3 regions of the Mesorhizobium sp. CO1-1-7 genome follow, and region 2 is predicted to be linked to each of the others. Evidence: predicted binding sites of a transcription regulator. Region 2 holds the regulator's gene; each other region holds the start of a gene.

Region 1 (9,640 bases), 230 kb from region 2:
GCAGGATTTTCTTGGTGCTGTTTGCCATTCTCGCCGCCTGTGAGGTCGATCGCCGTCTGGATCAGTTGTCGGTGGTCGTTTGCGCTGCCTTGGCACCGGCCGCCTGATCGGGCGTGACGGGTCCGGCACTGCCACGCTTGGCAGGCACGAGAAGTCTCGTGTTCTGGACGCCGTACTTCCACGGGTCGACCATCTGCATGACGGTGTTGGCGGCCTGCGCCTCGCCGGCGCCGGACGTCACCCCCTCGCTGCGCACGTAGTCGTCGCTGGTGCAGCCGCTTGCCAGGCCGGCAAGAAGCAGGCCGATGCACGATCTCAGGATCAGACGCATGGCTCAGTCCTTCGGCAGGTCGAGGAAATGACCGACTTTGGTGGCAGGAGCGGCCCGTGCGGCACTGCCGTCGGCCAGCGCCAGCGCGCGGCCCGTATCCGGCGCCTTCACCTCCTCGGTGTTGTTGAGGAAATAGTCGACATTGCTGGCTGGCTCCGTGCCATCGGTCGGCTCAGCCATTTTCTTCGACGGATCGACCGGCTTGACCAGATAGGGCGTGACGATGATGACCAGGTCGGTCTCGCGCCGCTGATAGGATTTCGACGAAAACAGCGCTCCAAGCACCGGCATCTTGCCAAGGCCGGGAATGCGAGACGTGGTAATGTCGTTCTGGGACTGCAAAAGCCCGGCGATCATGAAGCTCTGGCCGTTCTTCAGGTCGACCGAGGTCTTGGCGCGGCGCACGATGAAGCCGGGCACGGAAATGTTGCCGATATTGTAGGACGCCGACGCATCGATCGAGGAGACTTCCGGCGCGATGTCGAGGCTGACCAACCCGTCCTTGAGTACGGTCGGCTTGAAATCCAGGCTAACGCCATATTTCTTGTAGCTGACCGAAATCTTGCCGTTGTCCTCCGAAACCGGGATCGGAAATTCGCCGCCGGCCAGGAAGCTCGCTGTCTCCCCTGAACGCGCGATCAGGTTCGGCTCAGCCAGCCGACGGGCAAGGCCGCGCTCTTCCAGCGCCTTGATGGCAATGTCGATCGAGACGCCGTTCGACAGCAGTCGGCCGATGATCTCGCCGGTCCCCGCCGCTGGGACCGTGCCCGGATCCAGTGAAATGTCGCGACCGCCGAAGCCGTAGGCGAAATTGGCGCTGTATTTCGCGCCCAGGTCCTGCCCTGCCTGGCGGTTGATCTCGACGAACCGGACATTGAGCTGAACCTGCTGCGACGAAGAGATATTGACCGAGTTGATCACTTCCTCATTGCCGGAAAAGCGGCTGGCGATCTTGCTTGCCTTATCCGCTGCAACCGCGTCATCCGCCTCACCCGACAGCACGACACGGCCGTTGGCCGAGCCGACCTTGATCTTGGCGTCCGGCACACTGGCACGGATAGTGTTCGCCAATTGGTCGGTGTCGAGCGTCACCTCGATGTCCACGGTGCCGACGAGCTGCTTGTTCTGGTCGAACAGCGCAATGCCGGTGGTGCCGAGATTGTTGCCCAGCACATAGAAGGATTTGTCGGTCAGCGGGTTGACGTTGGCGATCTCCGGATCACCGATGACGATCTGGTAGAAGGCCGCGCTCGTCATGATCGTCTTGGGCTTGCCCTTGGCAACCTTGATCGACGCATTCTTGGTCGACGAGACATAAACGATGTCGTTGTCCGCCTTCGCCGCTCCGGGCAAGGCAAGCACGCCGCTCGCAGCCAGGGTAAACGCCATCGCCAGGGCGCGCACCAAGCGCGACCGAGCCGTCATTCGATATAGGGTACGCATCAACATTGTCCCGTCCCGCCCGGTCCCCACCGGTCTTTACTTCTGGTCCCGCGTTGGAACCTGATATTCCTCGGCCTGCGTGCCGCGCGTCACGATGATCGTCTTGAATTTCGGCTTCTCCGGCTCCTTCGCTATGGCATCGAACAAGGAGCCGGCCACGGCCTGCGTCTTGGAAGCGACGGATCCGCCGAAGGAAGAGATGGTGGTGACGCCGTTCTTGCCATCGCCGCCTTCGCTGGCGGAGCGAAGCGACAGCGACAGCGTTCCGACGGTGCGGGCAAGCGCCACTTTCTGTGCGCCGTCGCTCGTCACCTCGAGGGTCACGGAATTGGCCACCTGCGGCGTCGTCTGGCGCTCGTCGGCGCCCTGCCCGACGCTGAGCACCTTGGCGTCGGCAACGACGATCTCCGAGGTGATGGTCGAACCGGCAGCCCCTTGCGCGTTCTTGGCGACTTCCTGGATTTCGCCGGCATCGCGCGTCAGCACGACATCGACCCGGTCGCCCGGCGTCACGAAGCCACCGACGCCGGCGATCTCGTCGGTGCGGATGGTGACCGCCCGCATTCCGGGCGTCAGCATGTTGGACAGCGTCGCGCGGCCGTTCGGTCCCGACAGCTTGGCGAGCAGCACCGGCTCGTTGATCTCGATCGGCGACAGCGCGACCCGGCCGCCTTCGCCGAGCAATCCATCGATGGTGGCAAAGGCGCCCTGCGGAAGGGAATCCTGCGGCCACGGGATTTCGCTGAGCTTGGCGCGGTCGAGCTCCATGCCGTAGCGCAACGGCGCGTTCGCCACCACGATGGTCTTGAACTCGATCCTGGGCGCGGCCGGAGCGGCGATCGAGGCCGTTTTCTCCTGGGCATCGGCCTTCGCTTGGCTCTTGACCCAGAAATCCGCGGCAAAGATCGAGATCGCGCCGAAAACGGCGGCGATGCCGATCATCGTTATGGCCTTGCCCCTCACGCCGAAAACCCCTGATGCCCGCCGTTTCTTGTTATGTTGGGCTCACGCTAGGCGGCATTGTTAAAGAATCAGGAATATTGCGCGGCGGCATTTGACCTATTTCCGCCCGCTTGGTTATCGAATGGTTTTAGGGTAAGAGCAGTTAAATCCCCGAACGTAACAGGAACCTCCGTCGCTTGGCGCTGAAAAGCGTGGCAGTATCGACGGGTGATTCGCAGCTTGGACTCTATGGCAGGCATGGACGACAACAACGATCTTTTCGGCAATCTGGAAAAACAGCCGCAGCCGGTTCGCACGCCGGCGCGCCCGGCGGATCCGCTGGTACAGGCGGCCGCCAGGCGTCCAGCCGCAACCAAGGATGGCACCGAGGGCTACAGCGCCGCCGACATCGAGGTGCTTGAGGGCCTTGAGCCGGTGCGCCGCCGGCCAGGCATGTATATTGGCGGCACCGACGACAAGGCGATGCACCATCTGTTCGCCGAGGTCATCGACAATTCGATGGACGAAGCGGTTGCCGGCCACGCCACCTTCATCGATGTCGAACTCTCCGCCGACGGCCATCTCACGGTCACCGACAATGGCCGCGGCATTCCGGTCGACATGCACCCAAAATTCAAGAAGCCGGCGCTCGAAGTCATCATGACGACGCTGCATTCGGGCGGCAAGTTCGACTCCAAGGTCTACGAGACATCAGGCGGCCTGCACGGCGTTGGCGTCTCCGTCGTCAACGCCCTGTCGGATCATCTTGAGGTCGAGGTGGCACGTGGGCGCCAGCTCTATCGCCAGCGCTTTTCGCGCGGCGTCCCGGTGACCGGACTGGAGCAGCTCGGCGAAGTCCACAACCGGCGCGGCACAAAAATCCGCTTCCATCCCGACGAGCAGATTTTCGGCAAGGGCGCGGCCTTCGAGCCGGCGCGTCTCTACCGCATGACGCGTTCGAAGGCGTACCTGTTTGGCGGCGTCGAGATCCGCTGGACCTGCGATCCCTCCCTCATCAAGGAAAAGGATCAGACACCGGCCAAGGCGGAATTCCATTTCCCAGGCGGCCTCAAGGATTATCTGAAGGCGTCGCTCGGCGACGATTTCCAGGTGACGCGCGAAATCTTCGCCGGCAAGAGCGACAAGCAAGGCGGCCATGGCTCGCTCGAATGGGCGGTCACCTGGTTCGGTGGCGACGGCTTCATCAATTCCTACTGCAACACCATCCCGACCGGTGAAGGCGGCACCCACGAAGCCGGCTTCCGAAACGTGCTGACGCGCGGTCTGCGCGCCTATGCCGACCTCGTCGGCAACAAGCGCGCCTCGATCGTCACCTCGGAAGACGTCATGATTTCGGCCGCCGGCATGCTGTCGGTGTTCATCCGCGAGCCGGAATTCGTCGGCCAGACCAAGGACAGGCTGGCGACGATCGAAGCGATACGCATCGTCGAGACCGCGATCCGCGACCCATTCGACCATTGGCTGGCCGACAATCCGCAGGAAGCCTCGAAGCTGCTCGACTGGGTGATCGCGCGCGCCGACGAACGGGTGCGCCGCCGCCAGGAAAAGGAAGTGTCGCGCAAGAGCGCGGTGCGCAAGCTGCGCTTGCCGGGCAAGCTCGCCGACTGCACGCAGAACGCGGCGGCGGGTGCCGAACTCTTCATCGTCGAAGGCGATTCCGCCGGCGGCTCGGCCAAGCAGGCGCGCGATCGTGCCAGCCAGGCCGTCTTGCCGCTGCGCGGAAAAATCCTCAACGTCGCCAGCGCCGGCAATGACAAGCTGGCCGCCAACCAGCAGATATCGGACCTGATCCAGGCGCTCGGCTGCGGCACGCGGTCAAAATACCGTGACGAGGATTTGCGCTACGACCGCGTCATCATCATGACCGACGCCGACGTCGACGGCGCACACATCGCTTCGCTGCTGATCACCTTCTTCTACCAGGAGATGCCGGCGCTGGTGCGCGGCGGCCATCTCTATCTGGCGGTGCCGCCGCTTTACTCGATCAGGCAAGGCGGCAAGGTCGCCTATGCCCGCGACGACGCCCACAAGGACGAGCTTCTGCGCACCGAATTCACCGGGCGCGGCAAGGTCGAGCTTGGCCGCTTCAAGGGCCTGGGCGAAATGATGGCCGCGCAGCTCAAGGAAACCACCATGGATCCAAGGAAGCGCACCTTGCTCAGGGTCGATGTGAACGAAATCGATTCCGCCACCAAGGACAGGGTCGACGAGCTGATGGGCACCAAACCCGAAGCCCGCTTCCGCTTCATCCAGGAACGCGCCGAATTCGCCGAGACGGAAGTGCTGGATATCTAGCCGCTGGCGCGTTTAGCTTGCGTTCCTGACATGGAGACCAGCATGTGACCTGGGCGCGGCTGAAAACCTATTTCGAGACGAGCCTGGCCGGGCTGACGCAACCGACACGCTCGGACTGGATTTTCGCGCTGCGCACCGTTTCGGCCGGCATGATCGCATTGCTGGCCGCTTACGCGCTGAAGCTCGACCATCCGCAATGGGCGATGATGACGGTGTTCATCGTCGCCCAGCCGGTTGCCGGCATGGTGCTGGCGAAAGGCTTCTACCGCCTGCTCGGCACGCTGGCCGGCGGTGTCGCGGCAATCGGCATCACCACGGCATTCGGCACCGGCCCGTGGATTCTGGTGACGGTGCTTGCTGTCTGGATTGGCATTTGCACCTTCGTCTCGTCGCTGCTGCGCAATCCCGAAGCCTATGGCGCGGCTCTTGCAGGCTACACCGCAATGATCATCGGCCTGCCCGCTTTCGGACAACCGCATCTGGTCGTAGACCTCGCGGTCGCGCGTTGTGCCGAGATCGTGCTCGGCATCGTCTGCGCCGGCCTCACCAGCCGGCTGATCCTGCCAAAACTGGCCAGCGACGCCATCGTCTCGCGGCTGAAACGCTGCATTCTCGACCTCGCCACCTATGCCGGCGGTGCGTTTTCAGGCGGCGACCGGGCAACGCTGATCGGCCTGCACCGGAAGCTTGTCGCCGATACCCAGACGCTTGGCGAGATGCGCGCCTATGCCAGGCTCGAAGCGCCGAGCTTCGCGCCGCGCGCGCATCCGGTGCGGCGCACTATCGGACAACTGCTTTCGGCACTTTCGGCGGCGCGCGCACTCTATTCGCATGCCGCTCCCAAAAACGCCGCCCTCATCCCGGTGCGCTCGGAACTGCAGGCCCTTGTCAGCGAACTGGCAGCCAAGCCGGGAGCGCTGGACGATACCTCATCCTGGGTGGCGCGGCTCGACGCGATCTCGATCAGGGCCAGGCAAATGCCCGACGCCTCGATAGAGCCGGGTGAGGACAGGGTCGGCACCATTACCCGCCTTACCATAGCGGCCGATTTCGCCGAGGCGCTGAAACAGGTGCTGCGTGGCCTCGACGCCTTGCGCGCGCCGGTCACGCGCCGTCCAGGTCCCGGCAGCCAGCAGCCGGCCCTGGTGGTGCATCGCGACTATCCCGGTGCAGCGCGCAACGCCATCCGCGCGGCCGTTGCCACGCTGCTGGTGGCGGCTTTCTGGCTGACGACGAAGTGGTCGGAGGCGGCCGGCACCGTCATCCTCGTTGCCGTCGTGTCGAGCCTGTTTGCCGCTCGCCCCGACCCCGTGCAGGTATCCTGGGGGTTCTTCAAGGGAACGCTGCTCGCTTTGCCTTTTGCCTTTCTCGTCGGCCAGGTTGCGCTCCCTGCTCTGCCCGGCTTCGGCTGGTTCATGCTGTTCGTCGTGCCCATCATGGTGCCGGCGGCACTCGCCATGGCCAATCCGCGCTATGTCGGCGTGGCGACGGCCTTCGCCATCAACTTCCTGGCCTTTCTCAGCCCACATCAGGCGATGACCTACGATCCCGGCCCCTTCTTCGCCGGCTCGGCATCGATCCTGGTCGGCATCCTCTTGGCCATCGGCGTCTTCATCGTGGTATTGCCGGCCGATCCATGGCTCGCGGCCGACCGCATCGTGCGGGCCATGCGGGAGGATCTGGCGCGGCTATGCCTGCATGAGCGCGTGCCGAGGCGCTCGGCCTTCGAGAGCCTCGCTTACGACCGGGTCAATCAGTTGATGCCGCTGGTGCAGAATTCCGGCAGCAAGGGCGAGGCGGTGCTGGGCGGCGGCGTCGCTTCCGTCACGGTCGGCCTGGAAATCCTGCGGCTGCGCACGGCCAGCCAAAACCATGCTCTTCCATCGGAAACGACGCTTTCAATCGCCACCTTCCTGAGGGGACTGGCGCGCGAGCTGCTTTTCCGTGCCCCTGGGGATCCGCAAACAGCGACCATTGCCGTCGCCCGGCAGTATGCGGCAGGCATCGCCCAGCGAAACGCCACCGGCGACATGCTGCAGATCGCGGCGTCCCTGCGCATCATCGCCGCGGCGATGGAAGATTTCCCGGATTTCTTCGCGAGGGAGAAAACCTAAGCCGCGGCGATCGCCAGTGCATGGCCGCGTGCGTTCTCACGCAGGGCGTCCAGGTGGATCGATTTGACCAATGCGGCAAGATCGCCTTCGGCGGATTGCCCGCCCAATTCCTTGAGCATCAGCCAACTGACTTCCTGCACGCCAGCAACGCGCTTGCCGTTGGCGACCTCGCGCCAGATCTTCAGGGCGCGCAGGATGACGGCATGCGTGGCGGCAGCCATGCCGGCACTGCGGAACAGCGCCTGCAGGGCCACGTCGTGCCCGCCGGCCAGCAGCGCCCTCACCCGTGGTTCGGACTGCTGGCTGAGCGCCACCAGCGCCGAGCCGAAGAAATCGACCTTGCCGTGCGCGATGGTGCGGATCAGGAAGCTCGCGGTCAGATCGCCGCGCAGCCTGAGATGCTCGATCAGCGCCGCGTGCTCTTCTTGGCGCGTGCCCTCGATCAGCGTCACCGAGGCCTTGACGCAAGCATCGCGCATGACCCGGTCGGCACGCGCGGCTCCCATCAATGCCATGACCAGCGGCGATGTCTTCAATGTCTCGCCGAGCTTGACGAGCAGCATATGCCGGCAATCGGCAGGCAGCCTGATATCCGATATCAGCGCCTCGCGCACCAGAGGCAGATGCCCGTGGCGTTCCGCCATGCGCCTGAAGCTGAGTGACGCGATGTCGGCGCCGCTATTGGCCAAAAGCACGGCGCAGGCCTCCGCCTCGCCGACCTCGGCGATGGCCGCCGAAAGCGCCATCGAGACGGAAGGCCGGTCGGCGATCAGCTTCTGCGTTGCCTTCTGGCTCGCCGCCACGCGGTTGATCAGGTCGGCGTCGGTGAGCAGCGGCGAGCGCGCCAGCACGACCCCGGCGACCTCCGGCTGGTCGGCGGCAAGCGCACTGATGATCTGCAACGGTGCGTGATGGCTCATCGAGAACGCTTCCGCCATCGCCAGCCGCACTTTCGACGAGGCGTCGTCGAGCAGCAGCGTCAGCGCGGCCTCGGCGGCGCAGCGATCCTCGAACGGCAATTCGCAATTGACATAGGCTCGGGCCAGCGCATGAGCGGCGGCGGCGCGCTCCGAAACCCTGGCCGTGTAGATCCATTTCAGGAAATGCGAAACAACTACCATGCCCGTCTGCTTACGCCCCATGCCGGAAGGTTTCCGGCCCCGTGAGAAGGGTAGGCAGAAATGGTTTACGAACGGTTCACCATGTTCATTAACTGGCTTGCGAGCGCCTGAAGCAGCGCCTATCAACCGTCAGACAGCGCAGGAGGCGGAAGATGGCCGGGCTATATCTGGAGGAGTTTGTTGTCGGCCATGTCTTCCGGCACACGCTGCGCAAGACTGTCACCGAGAGCGACAACATGCTGTTTTCGGTGATGACGCTGAACCCGCAGCCGCTGCATATCGACTTCGATTTCGCCGCTAGGAGCGAATGGGGCAAGCCGCTGGTCAACTCGCTGTTCACGCTCGGCCTGATGATCGGCATTTCGGTCAACGACATCACGGTCGGCACGACGGTTGCCAATCTCGGCATGAAGGAAACCGTGTTTCCTCACCCGGTCTTCCATGGCGACACCATCCGCGTCGAAACATCTGTCGTCTCGGTGCGCGAATCCAGGTCGAAGCCCGACCGCGGCATCGTCGAATTCGAGCACCGCGCCTACAACCAGCATGGCGATCTGGTCGCCAAATGCATCAGGCAAGCGATGATGCTGAAGAAGGCAGACTGATGCGCTCGCTGCTATTCGTTCCAGGCGATTCCGAACGGAAGCTGGAAAAGGGATTTGGCGCCGGCGCCGACGTGGTCATCGTCGATCTCGAGGACTCCGTGGCGCCGCAGAACAAGGCGCGGGCGCGCGAGATCGCGGCGCGCTTTATCCTCGAACGCAGGGGGCAAACCAACTCGGCGCTTTATGTCAGGGTCAACGACCTCTCGACCGGAATGACGGACGATGATCTTGCCAAGCTCGTTCCGGCAAGACCGGACGGCATCATGCTGCCTAAATCGAACAGCGGCCAGGATGTGCAGCAGCTCGCGGCCAAGCTCAGGGTTTGGGAAGCCGAAAACGGCCTGCCCGACGGGTCGATAAAAATCCTGCCGATCATCACCGAAACTCCGGCGGGCGTGCTCGCCGCCGCCACCTATGCGGGGACAAGCGCACGGCTCGCCGGTCTCACCTGGGGCGCGGAAGACCTTTCGGCCGCGATCGGCGCACGCTCTGCCCGCGACGAGCACGGCCGCTACACCGATCTCTTCCGTCACGCCCGCCTGACGACCATTCTCGCGGCCGGAGCCGCGGAAGTCGCCGCGATCGACACCGTATTTCCTGGCTTTCGCGACATGGTGGCCTTCGCCGCGGAATGTGCCGACGCCGAGCGTGACGGTTTCATCGGCAAAATGGCGATCCACCCCGATCAGGTGCCCGTCATCAACACCGCCTTCACGCCCTCTGCCGAGGCGGTGAGACAATCGGCGGCTATCGTGGCGGCCTTCGAGG
Region 2 (9,640 bases):
CGCCCACTCCTGGGTCGCGGCTTTCCGCAGCTCGTCGAAGACGGCGGGTGCCGCGGCGCCGAGTGAATTGCCGTCGAGGTAGATCACGCCTTCCGGCAAGATGAACCGGTCGCGCATGGCACGCAGCGGGTCCGCCGCATCCATGGCATCGACGGCTGCGAGATCGAGCGTCGTAGGCATCATTTGTGACATTCCCTGGTTATTCACGCCTTGGTCATTCACGCCGGGTTACTCACGAATCGCTTCGCGAACCGGTGCGGACCCCCGGCTGCGCTTGAGGCTGGGCAAGGCAAGCATGGCCAGCACGAACAGGCCCGTGGCAAGCTTCAGGTCAGGCGGCGGCATGCCGGCCGCAAGGCAGAACGACACCAGCTGGTAGTAGATGATCGCGCCGGCGAAGGGCGCCAGCAATTGCCGCCACACCGTCTGCTTGCCGACGACGGCTTCGCCGATCATCAGCGCGGCAAGGCCGTTGATGAGAATTCCCAGGCCCATATTGACGTCGGCGAAGCCTTGCGACTGCACCATCAGCGCACCGCTTGACGCCGAAAAAGCGCTGGCCAGCCCGACACCGCCTATGGTCGCGGCCCAGACATTGATGCCTTGCGCCTCGGCCATGTCAGGATTGGCGCCCACGGCGCGCACGGCAGTCCCCTTCTCGGTCCTGAAGAACATGTAGAGCAGCATGAAGGCGGCAAGCGCGAGGAGACCCGCGACGACAATCTTGCTGGCGGGGAAACCCGGCCGCGCGAACGGCACCCAGTCGAACACCGAGGGCGAACCGAAGACGGACAGGTTGGACTTGCCCATAATGCGAAGGTTGATGCTGTAGAGCATCGTCATCATCAGGATGCCCGCAAGCAGCGTGTGGATGCGGAAGCGCAGATGGATGAAGGCGGTGCAGCAGCCCGCCGCGAAGCCAGCGACAAGGGCGGCAGCAATGCCCATCAGCGGCGATGCGCCGGCGGCAAGGAGAACGCCGCAGACGCAGCCGCCCAGCGGAAAGGCGCCTTCGCTGGTGAGATCGGGAAAATTCAGCATGCGAAACGGGATCATGATCCCGAGCACGACAAAGGCCAGGATCAGGCTTTGCGCCAGGGTGACCGGCATGATCGCGACGAAGCTGGTGAGAACGTCCCCAACAAAACCCATGATGATCAGCTCGCCAGCAACATGCGATCGGTCTTGACCGAGAAATGGCCGATCAGATCGATAACCGTGACCCTCGCCTTCTCCTGCCCGGCAACTTCCAGGAGCACCCGGCCCGCATCGAGCATGATCACCCGGCTGCCATGGTCGACGGCGTGCTGCATGTTGTGGGTCACCATCAAAGTCGTCAGTTTCAGCGCGTTGACGGCGCGAACCGTCGCTTGCATGACGATTTCGGCCGTGCGCGGGTCGAGGGCCGCGGTATGCTCGTCGAGCAGCAGCAAGTCCGGCGATCCACCGACCGCCATGATCAGCGACAAGGATTGCCGCTGCCCGCCCGAGAGCAGGTCGACGCGCGTGTCGAGACGATTTTCCAGACCGAGACCCAGGATCGACAGGCGTTCCCTGTAGGATGCAAGCCGGGTGGTGTTCAGCCCCGGGCGCAAGGTGCGCTTTTGGCTGCGCAAATCGGCCAGCAGCATGTTTTCCGCAACCGTCATGCTGGCGGCGGTGCCGCGCATCGGGTCCTGGAACACGCGCGCCAGTTTCGCGGCGCGCTTGTGCACCGGCATTGCAGTCACGTCGGCGCCGTTGATCAGGATCTGGCCGGAATCGAGGATCAGGGCGCCGGAAATGGCGTTGAGCATGCTGCTCTTGCCGGCCCCGTTGGAGCCGATGACGATGCCGAACTCTCCGGTGGCCAAGGACAGGCTGAGACCGTCCAGCGCGACCTTCTCGTCGGCCTGGCCCTTGTAGAACACTTTGCGCGCGGATCGAATCTCGAGCATCGTTTCTCCCTGACCTCGGGATGACGGCGCCGACGCCGTCACCCCAGCAGTTCCGATGTTAGTCGACGATGCAGCCGCAATCGGCCATTGAAGCCGGTATCTCGATGCCGAACGCGGCCATCGCCTTGCGCGAGATCGTTGCCATGTGGTCCTTGTAGGCCGGGCGCGACGGCGCGATCGTCTTGGGATCCTTGCCCTTGAGGATCTCGGCGGCGATGTTGCCGGCGTTGACGCCGACCTGCGTGTAATTGACCGCGAAGCTCGCCGGCACGGTGCCGTTACGGACCGCACTGTCATCGGAGTTGACGACCGGGATACCGGCCTGGCGGGCGGCCGCGGAGACAGCGGCGATCGCCGGCTGGATCAGGTTCGAGGCCGGGCCGTAGATCACGTCGGCCTTGCCGGCGAGCGAAGCAATGCGTTGCTGGATGTCATTGACGTTGTCGATGCCGACCTCCACCACCTCGAAGCCCGCGGCCGGTGCCGCCGCCTTGAGCTTTTCGACCAAGGCAACGTCATTGGCCTCACCGGGATTATAAGGCACGCCGAAGCGCTTGGCGTTCGGCAGCAGCTTCTTGGTGAAGGCCATCACCGCGGCGACGTCCTGCAGATCGCTGGCGCCGGTCATGCCTTCGTCTCCGGCGTCCCATGACGGCACCAGCTTGGCCGCCACCGGATCGGTGACCGCGGCAAAAACGATCGGAATGCCGGAACCGGCGAGCGCTTTCTTGGCGATCTGTGAGACCGGCGTGGTGATGGTGTAGATCAGCTTGGGTTGCTCGGCCTGCAGCTTGGCGATCATCTGCGGCACCAGCGATGCATCGAAATTGGTGTGGCTCTCCGTGTAGACGACGTCCTTGCCCTCGACGAAGCCATTGTCCGTCAGCGCCTTCTTGAAGCCGGCTATGGCGGCGTTCAATTGCGGATGCTCGCCGAAATTGGCAATGCCGATACGGATCTGATCGGCCGCGGCACTGCCGGCGCCGACCATCAATGCGCCCGCCAGGGCCAAACCCGACAACCAAGCGGATTTCGACTTCAACATCATTTCCTCCCAGATTTGATCAGGGCCGCTCGGAAACGCGGCTACTACGGCGATCATGGTCAGTCCGCCGGTCTGTGTCAAACATTATATATAATTGTTGCTAGGACCCGGTATCATATATACTTTCGCCAGACGACGGATTGATCACGATGCTGGATGAAACAAGTTCCACAAAAACGGAAGCCGCCTATCAGCTGTTGCGGCGCGACATCCTGACCACGCGCCTCATGCCGGGCGCCCCGCTCAAACTGAGTGCGCTGCGCGGCACCTATGGCGTCGGCTGGACACCGTTGCGCGAAGCCCTGTCGCGGCTCGAGGCCGAACGCCTGGTCACCGCGATCAGCAATCGTGGTTTTGCCGTGGCTCCGGTGTCGCGGGCCGAGCTGGAGGATCTGGCACGCGCCAGGATGGTGGTCGAGATACCCCTGTTCCTCGAATCGATGGAAAAAGGCGGCAGGGAGTGGGAGGATGCCGTGGTCACCGCCCACTACCGGCTCTCGCGTTGCAAGACGGCGGTCGACGATCCCTCGGACGCGGCCGTCGACAGATGGGACGAGAACCACGAGGCTTTCCATGCGGCGCTGCTGAGCGCCGCCACATGCGACTGGCTGTTGCGGTTCCGCTCGACGATCTCGGATCAGCTGCGCCGGCATCATCGCTTTCTTGGTCTGGCGCCGACACTGCGGGCCGCGGCCGGCCTCAAGGATGGCTATGAAGAGGCAATCGAAGCGCTACGCGAAGCGATTGCGATCGAACACCATACCGCGATCATGGAAGCGGCGCTCGACCGTGACGTCGAGCGGGCCAAGGCGCTGATGACGGCGCATATCGGCTACACACTGCACGTCTATGTCCACAGCGAAGACAGCGGCGCTACCAGATACGCCGCTCGCGCCGGCAGCTTGAAGGCGGGTTCGGGATAACTTCAGCGCTTCCGCGACGCCTATTCGAACGCGCTGGCCGGAGTGCGCCGAACGCCCCGATCCATGGCCGCCCGAAGCTACCAATCGTTGGCATTTTGGTTTCGTTTCGTTCCGCGAATAATGGCTCCGCGAATTATACGTCCCTCCGAGGAGAAGCCTTCCAACTAACTGATGCCAAAGCCTCGTCGGCGGATGGGCCACAGGCCATTAACCAAAACGATTTCAATGCGCCTGCCGACGGCGGAAAGGACTGGTTGCCGCCCGCCGTCGCGGGCAAAAAACTTCAGACCCCTTAACAAATTCATTAAACTTTAAACGGTTGCAGAACACAACTGGAACAGATAGTGTTTGTTCTGGGTTTGTTTTTTCGATTCTGGTTCAACCTTTCGTTCAATGTCTTGGGGGCCGCCATGCTGACACGCAAGCAACATGAACTGCTGATGTTCATCCACGAACGGCTCAAGGAAAGCGGGATACCGCCTTCCTTCGACGAGATGAAGGAAGCACTCGATCTTGCCTCCAAGTCGGGGATCCATCGCCTGATCACGGCCCTGGAGGAGCGCGGCTTCATTCGCCGGCTACCCAATCGGGCGCGCGCGCTGGAAGTGCTGCGGCTGCCGGACTCGATCGCGCCGGGCCTCAATGCGGCAAAGAAGTTCTCGCCAAGCGTCATCCAAGGCAGCCTTGGCCAAGGCAGTCTCGGACGCCAGATCAGGCCGGCCGCTGCGCCTTCGCGCCTGCCCGCGGCCGGCAACGACGACGACGCGGTTTCAGCCGTGTCCATCCCGGTCATGGGCCGTATCGCCGCCGGTGTGCCGATCGATGCCATCCAGCATCAGACGCATTCGATCTCGGTGCCGCCGGACATGATCATGGGCGGCGAGCACTATGCGTTGGAGGTCAAGGGCGACTCGATGATCGAGGCTGGTATCTTCGATGGAGACACGGTCATTATCCGCAATGCCGACACGGCAAGCCCGGGCGAAATTATCGTGGCACTGGTCGACGAAGAGGAAGCGACACTGAAGCGGTTCCGCCGCAAAGGCGCTTCGATCGCGCTCGAGGCCGCCAATCCAGCCTACGAAACGCGCATTTTCGGGCCGGACAGGGTCAAGGTACAAGGCAAGCTGGTCGGGTTGATCAGGCGCTACTGAACCGGCTTGTCATCGGGCTTGTCGGGTTTTTTGTACGGCGGCAGCCCCCTCGCCTCGCGTGAGAATTTTCGCTGTTCGTGCCAGGGCCGGTATGGTCCGTCGACGGCGAATGCGATCGCGGCCCGGGTCGTGGCCGACTGGGGATTGAAGAAGACGGCAGCGGTTCCCTTGCGGGCGAGCTGCCGTTTGGTGACGACGAGAACCAGTGGATTGTGGCAGGCGTCATAGGCGGTTGCGTCATTGACGATGATCAGGTCGGCGAAAGCGCAGGCTTTCCAGGTGGTCTTGCGGTCCTCGACATAGGCAATGATCGCGCCGGAAGGGTGCCTGGCAAGGCACAGGCCTTCGCGGCAGTAGAAGGGCGATCCCGGCGGCAGGTCGGTGGGACTGGCAACATCGAATTGCCTGTCTGTCGTGTCGAACATTTCCGGTTTGACGATTGTTTCGGAGATCAGGGCGCGCTTCCAGTTGTCGGTTGCGAATTCGTTCGGACGTTCCCGGTTGACGGCCAGTTCGCCATTGCCGATCGGCAGCGCGACCAGCCGCGCATCTTCCGAGATCAGCACATCGGGCGCGCGTGTGTGCGACACAGTCAACAGGCCGGCGAGCGCGAATGGCAGCGCCGCGAGCCGCAGCCATGTCGTCGCCATCGTCGCGATAACCAGCGCGACGGTGACCAGCAGCACGGATTGCTGCGAAATCAGCCCGACTCCATCGACCGGAGAGCGCTCCGATATCCACGCAGACACGGCGATCATTGCTGTCAGGCCCTTGCCCATGAGGTAGAGAGCCGGCCAATCCAATCCGAATGGCATCAACAGCGCGCTGGCGACGGCCAGGAACATCACGACCGATACGATAGGCATCACGGCCAGATTGGCGAACAGGCTGAGCGGCGATACCCGCTGGAAATGCCAGATGGCAAACAGTGCCGTGGCGCTGCCGGCGATAATGGACGTCATGGCCAGTCCACCTGTCGCCAGCAGGAATTTTCGCGTCAGGAACCCGGGCAGCGATCGCTTTGGCGGCGGTGGCCGCGTCTTTCCCGCACGGTGATCGGCCCAGCCGGCATAAGCGCCAACCAGGGCCGCGGTCGCGGCGAACGACATCTGAAAGCTCGGGCCGACGACCTCGTGAGGCGAGACCAGGATGACGGCGATCGCCGAGATCCCCAGATTGCGCATGGTCAGCGCAGCGCGATCGAAGAAGACGGCAATCAGCATCACCGCCAGCATGATGAAGCTGCGTTCGGCGGCAACGACGACACCGGAAATGATGAGATAGGCCGCGATCGAGAACAGTGCGGCGGCGGCCGCGTATTTCTTCACCGGCCGGCGCGCGGAAAAGTCTGGAAACAGCGCGAAGGCACCACGCAGCAGACCCATGATGGTGCCGGCCACAAGCGCCATATGCAGTCCCGAAATAGAGATGATGTGATAGATGCCGGTACGCCGCATCGCTTCATTGATTTCATCGGGTATGCCGGCGCGCACGCCGACGATCAGCGCCGCCGCGATCTCGCCTTCAGCGCCGCCGACGCTGCCCCTGATGTGGTCGGCGATGGCTTCGCGGGCATTTTCGATGCCTGAAAAAAGGCGAGCCGATAGCGGCATCTCACCGTCGTCGGCGGAAACAACCGTTGGATTGCCGAGAAAGAAGCCGCTGCCGCCGATGCCGGCGAAATAGCTGTCAAAAGAGAAGTCGTAGCTGTCCGGCCGCACCGGGCCGGTCGGCGGCAACAGTTTGGCGTAGCCTGTGATGAGCGAGCCGGCGGTCATTCCCGGCGGTATCTTGCGTGCGGAAAGCCGGACCCTTTCCGGCGCATAGCGCAGTTTCGGCCGGGCGGTCGAAGTCACGTCCATGGTCAGCCGGATGCGGCCGCTCTCCATCTCCTCGATCGAGACCACGCGGCCGGTCAGTTGCGTGGAGATTTCCGAACCCAGCATCCGGGTTCCGGCTCGCCATGTTTCGACCTTCGCCGCGAGCAGGCCCAGCGCGCACAACAGCACTGCCATGAGACACAGATGGGTTTTGGGCCAGGAACGCGAGACGAAGGCACAGACCGCCATCAGCACCACGACCGCGGCGGGCTTTGCAAAGTCGGGCTCGGACGCCAGCGAGAAATAGGCGATCGCCCCAACGGCCAGACAGACCGGCACCAGCAGGAACGCGATGCCTCGGTCGAGTTCGAGCTCCGCCGCCCGGGTCACGCCATGGCGCAGGCGAGGCAAGGATACCAGGCCGATTTGCCGGCGCACGCGCACGATCCTGCCCGCGGCAGGAGCCGGCGCCGGCGCCTGCCCACCTGCCTGCAGCGACCTGGTCTCGGGTGCAGCCACGAGCGGAGATGGCAGTGGGATCGTCGCAGGCGCCGCAAACAGGGATCGCTCGCTGACGCCGATAGCGGCATCCTCGCCCCGATCCGAGCCCCGGCCTCGTCCAGTCATCGGGTCTGCCCCTTGCACCCTCGACGTCCTATGCTACATGAACGCGCAACGCGCGAAAGTCCGCACGCTCTGCACCCAGCTTCAGACGTTTTCCGAGAGTTCCATGCCCGACAAGGTCATCACCCGTTTTGCCCCCTCGCCGACCGGCTATCTGCACATCGGCGGCGCGCGCACGGCGCTCTTCAACTGGCTCTATGCAAAGCATACCGGCGGCACGATGCTGCTGCGCATCGAGGACACCGATCGCGAGCGTTCGACCGATGCGGCCACATCGGCCATTCTCGATGGCCTGACCTGGCTTGGCCTTTCGTGGGACGGTGACGCGGTCTCCCAATTCGAGCGCGCGCCGCGCCATCGCGAGGTGGCCGAGGAGCTGGTGCGCCTGGGCAAGGCCTATTACAGCTACGAGACTTCAGCCGAGCTGGAGGCAATGCGCGAGGCTGCACGCGCCAAGGGCCTGCCGCCACGCTATAACGGCCATTGGCGTGACCGCGACCCCTCGGAGGCGCCGTCCGGCGTCAAGGGCGCCATCCGCATCAAGGCACCGACCGAGGGCGAGACGGTGGTGCAGGACCGGGTCCAGGGAGACGTGCGCTTCCCCAACAAGGATCTCGACGACTTCATCATCCTGCGTTCGGACGGCAACCCGACCTACATGCATGCCGTCGTCGTCGACGATCACGACATGGGCGTCACCCACATCATCCGTGGCGACGATCACCTGACCAACGCCGCCCGCCAGACCGTGATCTACAACGCCATGGGCTGGGACGTGCCGTCGATGTCGCATATCCCGCTGATCCACGGCGCCGACGGCGCCAAGCTGTCGAAGCGCCACGGCGCGCTCGGCGTCGAAGCCTATCGCGCCATGGGCTATCTGCCGGAGGCGCTGCTCAATTACCTTGCGCGGCTCGGCTGGAGCCATGGCGACGACGAGATCATGTCGATCGAGGACATGGTCTCGTGGTTCGACATTGGCGACGTCAACAAGGGCGCGGCGCGCTTCGACTTCGCCAAGCTGGAAGCGATCAACGGCGCCCATATGCGACGTATGGCCGACACCGAGCTGTTCGATATCTTCATCGCCACCTTGCCCTATCTGGAGGGCGGTCCGGCGATGGCGGCGCGCCTCGACGACAAGAACAAGGCGCAGCTGCTGGCAGCACTTCCGGGCCTGAAGGAGCGCGCCAAGACGCTGGTCGAGCTTGTCGACGGTGCCGGCTTCCTGTTTGCCGCGCGGCCGCTGCCGATCGACGACAAGGCGGCACTCCTGCTCAATGACGACGCGCGCAAGATCCTGCGTGGCGCTCACGAAGCTTTGAAGTCGCTGTCAGGCGACTGGACGGCGGCCACGGCCGAGGCCGCGATCCGCGACTTTGCGTCGGCTGGCGGCCACAAGCTTGGCGCCGTGGCCCAGCCGTTGCGGGCTGCGTTGACCGGCAAGAGCACGTCACCGGGCGTATTCGACGTGCTTGCCGTTCTGGGGCGTGAGGAAAGCCTGGCGCGCATAGCGGATCAAATCGATTAGGAGCAAACTGGCCCAAGAAGATTGGCATTGAAAGGCGGGTTTCGCAGTGCAACATTAGGCCTTGGCCCAATCTGGCACGCACCTCCTAGAATGCGGTGGCGAGTACGCGCATTGCGGTGATTTCGACGTGTCGCTCTGCGGATTTTGCCTTTGCCGGCATGACGAAACAAGAAGGAGTTTGCAATGACCGAAGCTGCGAAAAAACTGGATGTGGGCGGCCAAGAGGCCACGGCGACGCTGGAATTCGCCGGCAAGACTCACGAATTCAAGGTGCGAAGCGGCTCGGTCGGACCTGACGTCATCGACATCGCCTCGCTCTACAGCACCACCGGCGCCTTCACCTATGACCCGGGCTTCACCTCGACGGCAAGCTGCGAGTCGGAAATCACCTTCATCGATGGCGACGCCGGCATCCTCCTGCATCGGGGCTATCCGATCGACCAGTTGGCCGAACATGGCGACTTCCTCGAAGTCTGCTACCTCCTGCTCTACGGCGAATTGCCGACCAAGGCGCAGAAGGACGATTTTGACTACCGCGTAACGCGCCACACAATGGTGCACGAGCAGATGTCGCGCTTTTTCACCGGCTTCCGCCGCGACGCGCAC
Region 3 (9,640 bases), on a different contig from region 2:
CGATGATGTCAGTCCTCGTCTTGTCTGCAACCGGCAGACGCGCCTTGCTGATCCCAATGTTCAAAACGTCGCGATTGGCAGAACGCGCCGCGACGCTTATATCGCTTGCGTCGACTATGCTGGGGACCTGCCATGAAGTTGAAAATCGCCGTCCAGATGGACCATGTCTCCACCGTGTCGATCGCCGGCGACACCTCGTTCGCCCTGTCGCTGGAGGCGCAGCGGCGCGGTCACCAGCTGTTCCACTACACGCCCGACCGGCTGTCGATGCGCGACGGCAAGGTGTTTGCCCGCGTCGAGGAGATGACGGTGCGCGACGAAAAGGGCAGCCACTATTCGCTGGGCGAAAAGGTGCGCACCGACTTGTCCGAAATGGACGTCGTCCTGCTGCGCCAGGACCCGCCCTTCGACATGAACTACATCACCACGACCCACATCCTCGAGCGCATCCATCCAAAGACGCTGGTCGTCAACGACCCGGCCTGGGTGCGCAACAGCCCGGAAAAGATTTTCGTCACCGAGTTCCCGGACCTGATGCCGGACACGCTGATCACCAAGGATCCGCTCGAAGTCGCCGCCTTCCGCAAGGAATTCGGCGACATCATCGTCAAGCCGCTCTACGGCAATGGCGGCGCCGGCATCTTCCACATGCTTGAAGCCGACCGCAATCTCGCCTCGCTGCTCGAAATGTTCGGCCAGATGTTTCGCGAGCCCTATATCGTGCAGCGTTACCTGAAGGATGTGCGCAAGGGCGACAAACGCATCATTCTGATCGACGGCGAGCCGGTCGGCGCCATCAACCGGGTGCCGGCCGAGCACGACTCCCGCTCCAACATGCATGTCGGCGGCCGCGCCGAGAAGACCGAGTTGACGACACGCGAGCGCGAAATCTGTGCCCGCATCGGGCCGTCGCTGAAAGAGCGCGGCTTCATCCTGGTCGGCATCGACGTCATCGGCGACTACATGACCGAGATCAACGTCACCTCGCCGACCGGCGTGCGCGAGGTCAAGCGCTTCGGCGGCGCCGACATCGCCAGCCTGTTCTGGGACGTGGTGGAGGGGAAGCGGACATAATTTGTTTTCAGTTTGTGTTAACCATGTTCCGCTTTTGCAGCCGGGCACAACCGGCGCGCAACCTGTGCGGCTACCGGTTGCGCCAATGTTCCCGATTTGATCAAGAGTGGCGCCTCAGAGCCGGCGCTGTTCGCGCTCTCCCTGACGTCAGCCGTCTGGGACCCAATCTCGGAACAGCTTGATCTTAGGCGTGTTGCGGCGGCTTTCGGAATGCACCAGCCAGTAGTCGCTCCATGCGCTCACCTCACTTGTTCCTGTAATGTTCTTGCCCTGGGCTGAAATCTGTGGTTGTCTTGCGTTGACGTCGGTCGCGGCCGTTAAGGGGCAAGGGCGAGCCGGCATCGGGGGCAGACAATGGTGGCGCGGGTTCGTACGGTCGCTTTCCAGGGCATCGAGGCGGTGCCGGTCGACGTGCAGGTGATGATCGCGCCCGGCAAGGTCAACATGCATATCGTCGGCCTGCCAGACAAGGCGGTGGCGGAAAGCCGCGAGCGGGTGCAGGCGGCATTGCATGCGTCGGGCCTGTCGATGCCGTCGAAGAAGGTGACCGTCAATCTGGCGCCCGCCGATCTGCCGAAGGAAGGCAGCCACTACGATCTGCCGATCGCGCTCGGCTTGATGGCAGCCCTTGGCGCCATTCCGGGCGACATGCTGGCTGGCTATGTCGTGCTGGGCGAGCTGTCGCTCGACGGTACGATCACCGCCGTTGCCGGTGCCTTGCCGGCGGCGATCGGCGCCAATGCCGAAGGCAAAGGGCTGATCTGTCCCTTCGCTTGCGGGCCGGAAGCGGCCTGGGCGGGGCGGGAATTCGACATTCTCGCGCCCCGCAGCCTGATTGCGATCGCCAATCATTTCCGCGGCACACAGGTGCTGTCGCGCCCGGAGGCCGGCATCCGCGCGGCGGCGCGCGACCTGCCCGACCTTGCCGACATCAAGGGCCAGGAGACGGCGAAGCGGGCGCTGGAAGTGGCGGCCGCCGGCGGACACAATCTGCTGATGATCGGTCCGCCAGGCTCAGGCAAATCGATGCTGGCGCAGCGCCTGCCGTCGATCCTGCCGCCACTGGCGCCGAAGGAACTGCTCGAAGTCTCGATGATCGCCTCGGTGGCTGGCGAACTCGGCGAAGGCAAGCTGACCGACCGGCGGCCGTTCCGCGCCCCGCACCATTCGGCCTCGATGGCGGCGATGGTGGGCGGCGGCCTGCGCGCGCGGCCGGGCGAGGTGTCGCTCGCTCATCACGGCGTGCTGTTCCTCGACGAGTTCCCCGAATTCACGCCGCAGACGCTCGATGCGCTGCGCCAGCCGCTTGAAACCGGCGACTGCATGATCGCACGGGCCAACCATCGCGTCACCTATCCGGCCCGCATCCAGCTGGTGGCGGCGATGAACCCGTGCCGCTGCGGCATGGCCGGCGAACCGGGTTATCGCTGCCTGCGCGGCGATCGTTGCCGCACCGATTACCAGGCGCGCATTTCAGGTCCGCTGCTCGACCGCATCGATCTCAGGATCGAAGTGCCGGCGGTCTCGGCCAGCGACCTGATCCGGCCGGATCGAGCGGAAAAGAGCGCCGACGTGGCGTCGCGCGTGGCGCGTGCCCGCACCATCCAGCGCGAGCGTTTCGAGCGGCTCGGCGTCAACAGCGCCACCACCAACGCGCATTGTTCTCCTGCCGTCATCGAGACGATCGCCATGCCGGACGCCGCAGGCCTGTCGCTGCTCAAGGATGCCAGCGAAAAACTCGCCTTTTCGGCGCGGGCCTACCACCGGGTGCTCAAAGTGGCGCGCACGCTCGCCGACCTCGACGCCAGCGAATGTGTCGGCCGCATCCATCTGGCCGAAGCGATTTCCTATCGCATGAGTTCGGAGCGTATGGCGCAGGCGGCGTAGCCGCGTTCCGCGCAGCTCCGGTTAGCTATCGCAAGGTCCCGATGAAATGCAGGCGACGGTCGAAAAACACGCTGGCCGGGAACGGATAGAGCGACAGCTTCTCACGCCAGGTGCGGGGTGTGATACCCGCGGCGGCAAAAATGGCGTCCCACTCGGCCTTGGAGAGATAGTTGTAAGGCAGGCGCACATTGTGCCCCTTGTTGCCCACCCAATCCATGAAACGAAGCGTCTGGTAGGCCGCGAAGCCTTCGCGCAGGTGATCCTTGATGACAACGCCCTTGCGCGCCACGCGGGCCGCCTCGCGCACGAGATGGCCCGGGTGGTCGGCATGATGCAGCACATCGACAATCGTCACCCAGTCATAGGAGCCATTCGCGGCGGGAATGGTGCTGCCATCGAACAGTTCTACCGGGATATGGGTTTGCGGCCTGATCAGCACGTCGATGCCGCGAAACGTCAGTCCCGGCTTTTTTTCCATGATCGCCTTGGCAATGGAGCCGTCGCCGCAGCCGAGATCGAGAACGGTGCCGGCCGGGCCCAGTTCGTCGGCCAGCCGGTCGGACAGGATGCGCACGCGGCGCTGGAAAACCGCCCGGTCATGGACGGAATTCAACAGTTTCTTTTCGATCGCCATCGTGGCCATGCCAATGCTCCCGAGCCTTCCAGCCAGCACTAACCGAAAAAAGCAAAGGAACCGTATCGAGCCATAAGAGCCTGCCGCCTTCGGCACGACATTGCCGCTGGGCTGACGCCGCCGTCTTCGCCGACGCGAACCGACGACATCCAGTCGCTCCAAACCCTTTCAACGCGACACCGTTCTACCCTTGATGGGCCTTCAGCTCCAGCCTGCGCTTGTGCAGCACAGGCTCGGTGTAGCCGTTGGGCTGGCTTGTTCCCTTGAACACCAGGTCGCAGGCGGCGTGGAAGGCGATCGACTTTTCGAAGTCGGCGGCCATCGGCCGGTAGAGCGGGTCGCCGACATTCTGCAGATCGACAATTGCCGCCATGCGCCGCAAGGAATCCATCACCTGGATTTCCGAGCAGACCTTGTGGCGCAGCCAGTTGGCAATGTGCTGCGAGGAGATGCGCAGCGTGGCGCGGTCTTCCATCAGGCCGACATCGTTGATGTCGGGAACCTTGGAGCAGCCGACGCCCTGGTGGATCCAGCGCACGACATAGCCCAGAATGCCTTGGGCATTGTTGTCGAGTTCGCGCTGGATCTCGTCGGGCGTCCAGTTCGGCCGCACGGCCACCGGCACGGACAATATGTCGTCGAGCTTGGCCTTGGGCCGGCTCTTCAGCGCCGCCTGGACCGCATGGACATCGACCTTGTGATAGTGCGTGGCGTGCAGCGTCGCCGCCGTTGGCGATGGCACCCAGGCGGTGTTGGCGCCGGCCTTGGGGTGGGCGATCTTCTCGGCCAGCATCGCGGCCATCAAGTCGGGCATCGCCCACATGCCCTTGCCGATCTGGGCGTGGCCGGCGAGCCCGCATTCCAAGCCCGTGTCGACGTTCCAGGCCTCATAGGCGGAAATCCAGGCGGCCTGCTTCATGTCACCCTTGCGGATCATCGGGCCGGCTTCCATCGAGGTGTGGATCTCGTCGCCGGTGCGGTCGAGGAAGCCGGTGTTGATGAACACCACGCGCTCCCTCGCGGCGCGGATCGCTTCCTTGAGGTTGATTGTGGTGCGCCGCTCCTCGTCCATGATGCCCATCTTGATGGTGTTCCGGGCCATGCCGAGCAGGGCTTCGACACGATCGAACATCTCGACGGCGAAGGCGACTTCCTCCGGGCCATGCATCTTGGGTTTCACGACATACATCGAGCCGGCGCGAGAGTTCATCCGCCGTCCCTTCGGCCCGACATCGTGCAGCGCGATCAGGGCCGTCATCGCCGCGTCCATGATGCCTTCCGGCACCTCGTTGCCGTCGCGGTCCAGGATGGCCGGATTGGTCATCAGGTGGCCGACATTGCGCACCAGCATCAACGAGCGGCCAGGCACGGTCACCGTGCCGCCGGCAGGGGCGATGTAGGCGCGGTCGGGGTTGAGCTTGCGGACGAAACTCTTGCCGCCCTTGCTGATTTCTTCGGTGAGGTCGCCCTTCATCAGGCCGAGCCAATTGCGGTAGACGACGACCTTGTCCTCGGCATCCACGGCCGCGACCGAATCCTCGCAGTCCTGGATGGTGGTCAGCGCCGATTCCAGGATGACGTCGGCAATGCCAGCCGGATCGGTGCGGCCGATCTGATTGTCGCGGTCGATGACGATCTCGACATGCAGCCCGTTTTTCACCAGGAGCACGGCTTGCGGATTGGCGGCGTCGCCGCGATAGCCGATGAATTGCCTGGGATCGGCCAGCGTCGTCGAGCCGGCGCCGGCGCTGAGCTTCAGGGCGGCGTTGGCAATCGACAGGCCGTTGACCCCTGCCCATTTGCCAGAGGTGAGCGGCACCGACTGGTCGAGAAAGTCCTTGGCCCAGGCGATGACCTTGGCGCCGCGCGCCGGGTTGAAGCCCTTGCCCTTCTCAGCGCCATCCGTTTCGGGGATGGCGTCCGTGCCATAGAGCGCGTCATAGAGCGAGCCCCAGCGTGCATTGGCGGCGTTGAGCGCATAGCGCGCGTTCATCACCGGCACCACCAGCTGCGGTCCGGCCACGACCGCGATTTCCGGGTCGACATTGTCGGTCGAGACGCTGAAGGCCGGCCCTTCCGGCACGAGATAACCGATCTCCTTCAGGAACGCCTTGTAAGCGTTCATGTTGATGGGCGCGCCATTGTCGCGATACCAGCCATCGAGCTTTTCCTGCATGGCATCGCGTTTTGCCAGCAGCGCCCGGTTCTTGGGCGCCAGATCATGGACGATGACCGAGAACCCGTCCCAGAAACGCGCCGCTTCGATGTCGAGGCCGGGCAAAGCTTGGTCGACGACGAAGTCATGCAGCTCGCGGGCAATGCGCAATCCGGCGATCTCGATGCGATCGGTCATCAGGCTACTCCAGATGAAAGGCTTTGCGGGCGTTTGGCATGTCAGGGGTGCAGGGTCAATTCAGCTTAGGGTGTAGGTGGGGCATTTTGGGCGGTTGGCCAATCTCCCCGAGGAGGGCGGAGATGGCTCTTCTTCCTCAAACCGCGATCCTCGGCCTGCCCGAGGCCACCGCCACGATATGCGCTTCGATGAACATGCGCTGCGCTTCGACAGTCGAGACCCGGAACTCCGTCGCCACATCGATCTCGGCGCTGTCGGTGCCGGCATCAAGAGCCCGCTGGGCGACAATGGCGCGCACATCGGCCTCGGCGGCCGCGATCGCCGCCGCCTCGTCGAGGAAATCGCGCACCATCTCACCCGAGGCAAGCCGGAACAGGCCTTCCTTGGGTTGGCTGACGCGGGCCTCCGCCGAAACCCTGACCTGGCCGACGACGGCGCCGAGCGCGTTGGCGACGTCGGTATCCCGGGGCACGACGCAGTCATTGCCCACCAAGGGCGCCAGGCCGGCATAGTGCAACGGCGCCGAAGCGCCGAGCCCGATGACCGGCCGGTCGAGCGCGACGCTGAGGCGGGCGATGCCGGGGTGAGCGTCGACGGCGCGCTGCACCAGCGCGTGCGCCACCGTCGCCGCGCCGTCGAGCCCGTCCTCGGCAAAAGCGGTTTCCAGGATGTATTCGGCCGACCAGCGCGTCAGGGTCAAGAGCACCCGTTCAGAGATCACTTCCGGCGAGGCCGCGATCGCCTGGCCACGGCCGTCGCGCTTGCGGGCGAACAGTTCGGCGCCAAGGCGGGCGGCGGCGGCATCCCAGTTCGCCTGTTTGCCAAGCACGTGCGCGGCGTCCGACGGGGTGAAGCCCGAGATGTGCACCAGCCCGCGCGAGACCAGCCGGTTCAGCGTGGCATTCTGGGCATTCGAGGTCAGCAGCCTGTCGAGGGCAAGCGGCGTCGCGCCGATCGCTTCGTAGAGCTTTGCCTCGGGGGCGGTCAGCCCCGCGGCGAGCCTGTCAGGCACGCCGGTGCGGACCGCGAAGCGGCCATCCATGCGGCCTGTGTTGGGCGCACGCAACTGGCGTTCGAGTTCCGCCGTCACCGCCTCGCCATGCGCCATGCCGGACAGCGCCAGCGGCACCAGGCGGCGCGGCCCGAGCAGGATTTTCGGATTGAGCGCGCCATCCTCCAGCATCACTTCGGAATCGCCGCCGAGGCCGAAAGTGCGCATCGCGACCGCCTCGACCATGGTGCGGAAACCGCCGACGGTGGCGCCTTCCGGATCGAGCCGCGGCCGGCCGCCGTCGAGCACGGCAACGTCGGTGGTGGTGCCGCCAATGTCGGAGACCACCGCGTTGTCGAGCCCGGTCATGTGGCGGGCGCCGACCAGGCTGGCGGCGGGGCCGGAGAGGATCGTCTCGATCGGCCGCTGGCGGGCAAACGCCGCCGAAACCAGCGCGCCATCGCCGCGCACAACCATCAACGGAGCGGCGATGTTGCGGGCCTGAAGGAACCCCTCGGTCGCCGCCACCAGCCGGTCGATCATCGAGATCAGCCTGGCATTGAGCAGCGTGGTGAGCGCCCGGCGCGGACCGCCGAGCTTGGCCGACAGCTCATGGCTCGCCGTAACCGGGAGGCCGGTCCTGTCGCGGATCAGCTCGCGGGCGGCGATTTCGTGCGCCGGATTGCGGGTGGCGAAATAGGCACAGACGGCAAAGCCGGACACCGACACGCCGAGTTCCGGCAGCATCGCCTCCAGCCCGGACAGGTCGAGCTTGCCGGCATTGCCATGCACATCATGGCCGCCCGCACAAAACACCACCGGGTCGGTGCCGAGCGCGGTCTTCAGCCCGTCGCGGGCAAGATCGGCCTCGGAAAAGCCGATCATGACCAGCGCCACGCGGCCGCCCTGGCCCTCGACCAGCGCATTGGTGGCGAGCGTCGTCGACATCGAGACCAGTTTGATATCGGCCGGATTGGTGCCCGCCTTTTCCAGCACAGCATCGACGGCGCCCGAAATGCCGACGGCCAGATCATGCCGCGTGGTCAGCGCCTTGGCCTTGGCCAGCACCTTGCCCTTGTTCGGCCCCTCCCGCGGACCCTCGGTCTCGGACCACAACACGGCATCGGTGTAGGTGCCGCCGGTGTCGATGCCGAGGAAGAGAGGGGCAGACTTGGTCTTGGCGGTCATTTTGGGCGAAAGTCCGGGCAGATTGTTTGGTTGCCTGCCCTTAGCCGATACCGGCTTGCGGATAAAGCCGGGAGAGATAGGCCACAAGCGATCTCCCCCCTCGTGGGGAAGATCGGCTACCTATCTATCCCACAAACCCAACCTTCTTGTGGCTGCCATCGCAGAACGGCTTGTTGGCCGAGTGGCCGCAGCGGCACAGGAAGACCTTTGTGGTGCGGTCGATCGTGTGGCCGGTGCCGGTGACGATCTCGACATTGCCTTCGAGCTTGAGCGGGCCGTTCGTGGTCGGCGTCACCTGCAGCGGGCCGTCGCGGACCTCCAGCGCCGGCGTGTCCTTCAGCGCCGGTTCTCCGGTGGCGGCAAAGCCCGCCTTGATATGGCTGTTGTCGCAGAACGGCTTGTTCTGGGAGGCGCCGCAGCGGCAAAGCGTGGCGCGGAAAAACGTCTCGGCGCCAAGCACGATCTCGGCATGCACCGCCAGCGGGCCGTTTTCGCGCAGCCGCACGGTGTTGACCACGGGCGGCTTTTCCCGCGGGCCGCCATCCTTGCGCGCATAGGTGATGGCGCCCGAGGGGCAGTTCTCGGCCAGCGCGACGATCTTCTCGACGCTGGCCGCCTCGGGATGAATCCATTGGCCCGGCGCGTTGGGCTCGAAGACATGCGGGTCGCCGAGCACGCAATTGCGCGAATGGATGCAGCGCTTGCCGGAAAACCCGACGTCGATTTTTTCGCCCTCGACCGTGCCGGCCATCGCGGTGCTCCTGTTGCCTGGAGTACGCCGCGCCTGAATGCACAGGCGCGGCGTACCCTTGGTATGGTCTTGTTTCGGTGCATGTCGTCGCGCCGAAACCGGAACCGATTTTGGGCGGCATGCATGGCCAAGCTATGGCTCGAACAGGAAAACCGTCAAGCGGGCAACCGGTCAGGGGACCAGATCGATCTCCTCGGTTTCGCCGCCGCTGCAGGTGTAGCAGCAATCCTCGCATTTTTCCTTGTTGCCGGGGCCGACGCCCCAATAGGTGCCCTCATCGCCATCGACCCAGGCGCCGTAGCAGATCGATTCGCCTTCGTTGCAGGAAATCGGCAGCTGCTTGGTCTCGCCGTCGTCGAGATAAAAATCCTTGCCACTGCCAGGCCAGACATAGTCGCGGTCCTGGCTATAGAGTTCCAGACGCATGGCGTTGGGATGGCTGTTCTTGACAGCGAAGGTGACGTCGCCGGCCTGGGCGGCCGATGCAGACAGGACGGCAAGCGAAAACGCGGCGGCGAGCCGGCGCGCGAATGTGAACGACATGGAAAACCCCCGATGTAGAATCGGCCCCCACGGCCGATAGGGGATCATGGCACGACACGGCCGGCCGCTAAAGGGATGATGCCGGCGATTGTTTCCAGATCGTCGCGGCATTTCGCCTTAGCGCTGCCAGAATGGCAGCTTGGCGATCTCAGCCTTGGCCTGCAATTGCGTCAGGCCAATATCGTCGATCAGATGCGGACTGACCTCGGACATTCGCTT

Evidence for each region. The regulator LexA, encoded in region 2, represses DNA repair genes until DNA is damaged. The targets are predictions, from matches to a motif close to TGTTCNNNNTGTGTTCNG.
Region 1: a site for LexA is predicted at 2,888-2,905, ahead of parE (DNA topoisomerase IV subunit B). Genes of this name have one in related genera too.
Region 3: a site for LexA is predicted at 1,324-1,341, ahead of LB516_RS27365 (YifB family Mg chelatase-like AAA ATPase). Genes of this name have one in related genera too.

What each region holds. Positions count from the first base shown of each region.
Region 1 is NZ_JAIUHA010000003.1:259,424-269,063, forward strand. It holds gene LB516_RS07830 (CpaE family protein) at 1-28, opposite strand, end outside; gene LB516_RS07835 (hypothetical protein) at 62-331, opposite strand; gene LB516_RS07840 (type II and III secretion system protein family protein) at 335-1,780, opposite strand; gene cpaB (Flp pilus assembly protein CpaB) at 1,811-2,737, opposite strand; gene parE (DNA topoisomerase IV subunit B) at 2,975-5,032, shown strand; gene LB516_RS07855 (FUSC family protein) at 5,077-7,146, shown strand; gene LB516_RS07860 (DUF2336 domain-containing protein) at 7,143-8,267, opposite strand; gene LB516_RS07865 (MaoC family dehydratase) at 8,420-8,872, shown strand; gene LB516_RS07870 (HpcH/HpaI aldolase/citrate lyase family protein) at 8,872-9,640, shown strand, end outside.
Region 2 is NZ_JAIUHA010000003.1:32,598-42,237, forward strand. It holds gene kynU (kynureninase) at 1-180, opposite strand, end outside; gene LB516_RS06765 (ABC transporter permease) at 229-1,152, opposite strand; gene LB516_RS06770 (ABC transporter ATP-binding protein) at 1,158-1,937, opposite strand; gene LB516_RS06775 (ABC transporter substrate-binding protein) at 1,996-2,982, opposite strand; gene LB516_RS06780 (GntR family transcriptional regulator) at 3,132-3,905, shown strand; gene lexA (transcriptional repressor LexA) at 4,316-5,059, shown strand; gene LB516_RS06790 (ComEC/Rec2 family competence protein) at 5,053-7,506, opposite strand; gene gltX (glutamate--tRNA ligase) at 7,610-9,034, shown strand; gene gltA (citrate synthase) at 9,218-9,640, shown strand, end outside.
Region 3 is NZ_JAIUHA010000015.1:38,717-48,356, reverse strand. It holds gene gshB (glutathione synthase) at 133-1,074, shown strand; gene LB516_RS27365 (YifB family Mg chelatase-like AAA ATPase) at 1,429-2,961, shown strand; gene LB516_RS27360 (class I SAM-dependent methyltransferase) at 2,987-3,604, opposite strand; gene LB516_RS27355 (malate synthase G) at 3,780-5,948, opposite strand; gene LB516_RS27350 (hydantoinase/oxoprolinase family protein) at 6,085-8,127, opposite strand; gene LB516_RS27345 (CDGSH iron-sulfur domain-containing protein) at 8,252-8,878, opposite strand; gene LB516_RS27340 (hypothetical protein) at 9,050-9,421, opposite strand; gene LB516_RS27335 (DUF1127 domain-containing protein) at 9,539-9,640, opposite strand, start outside.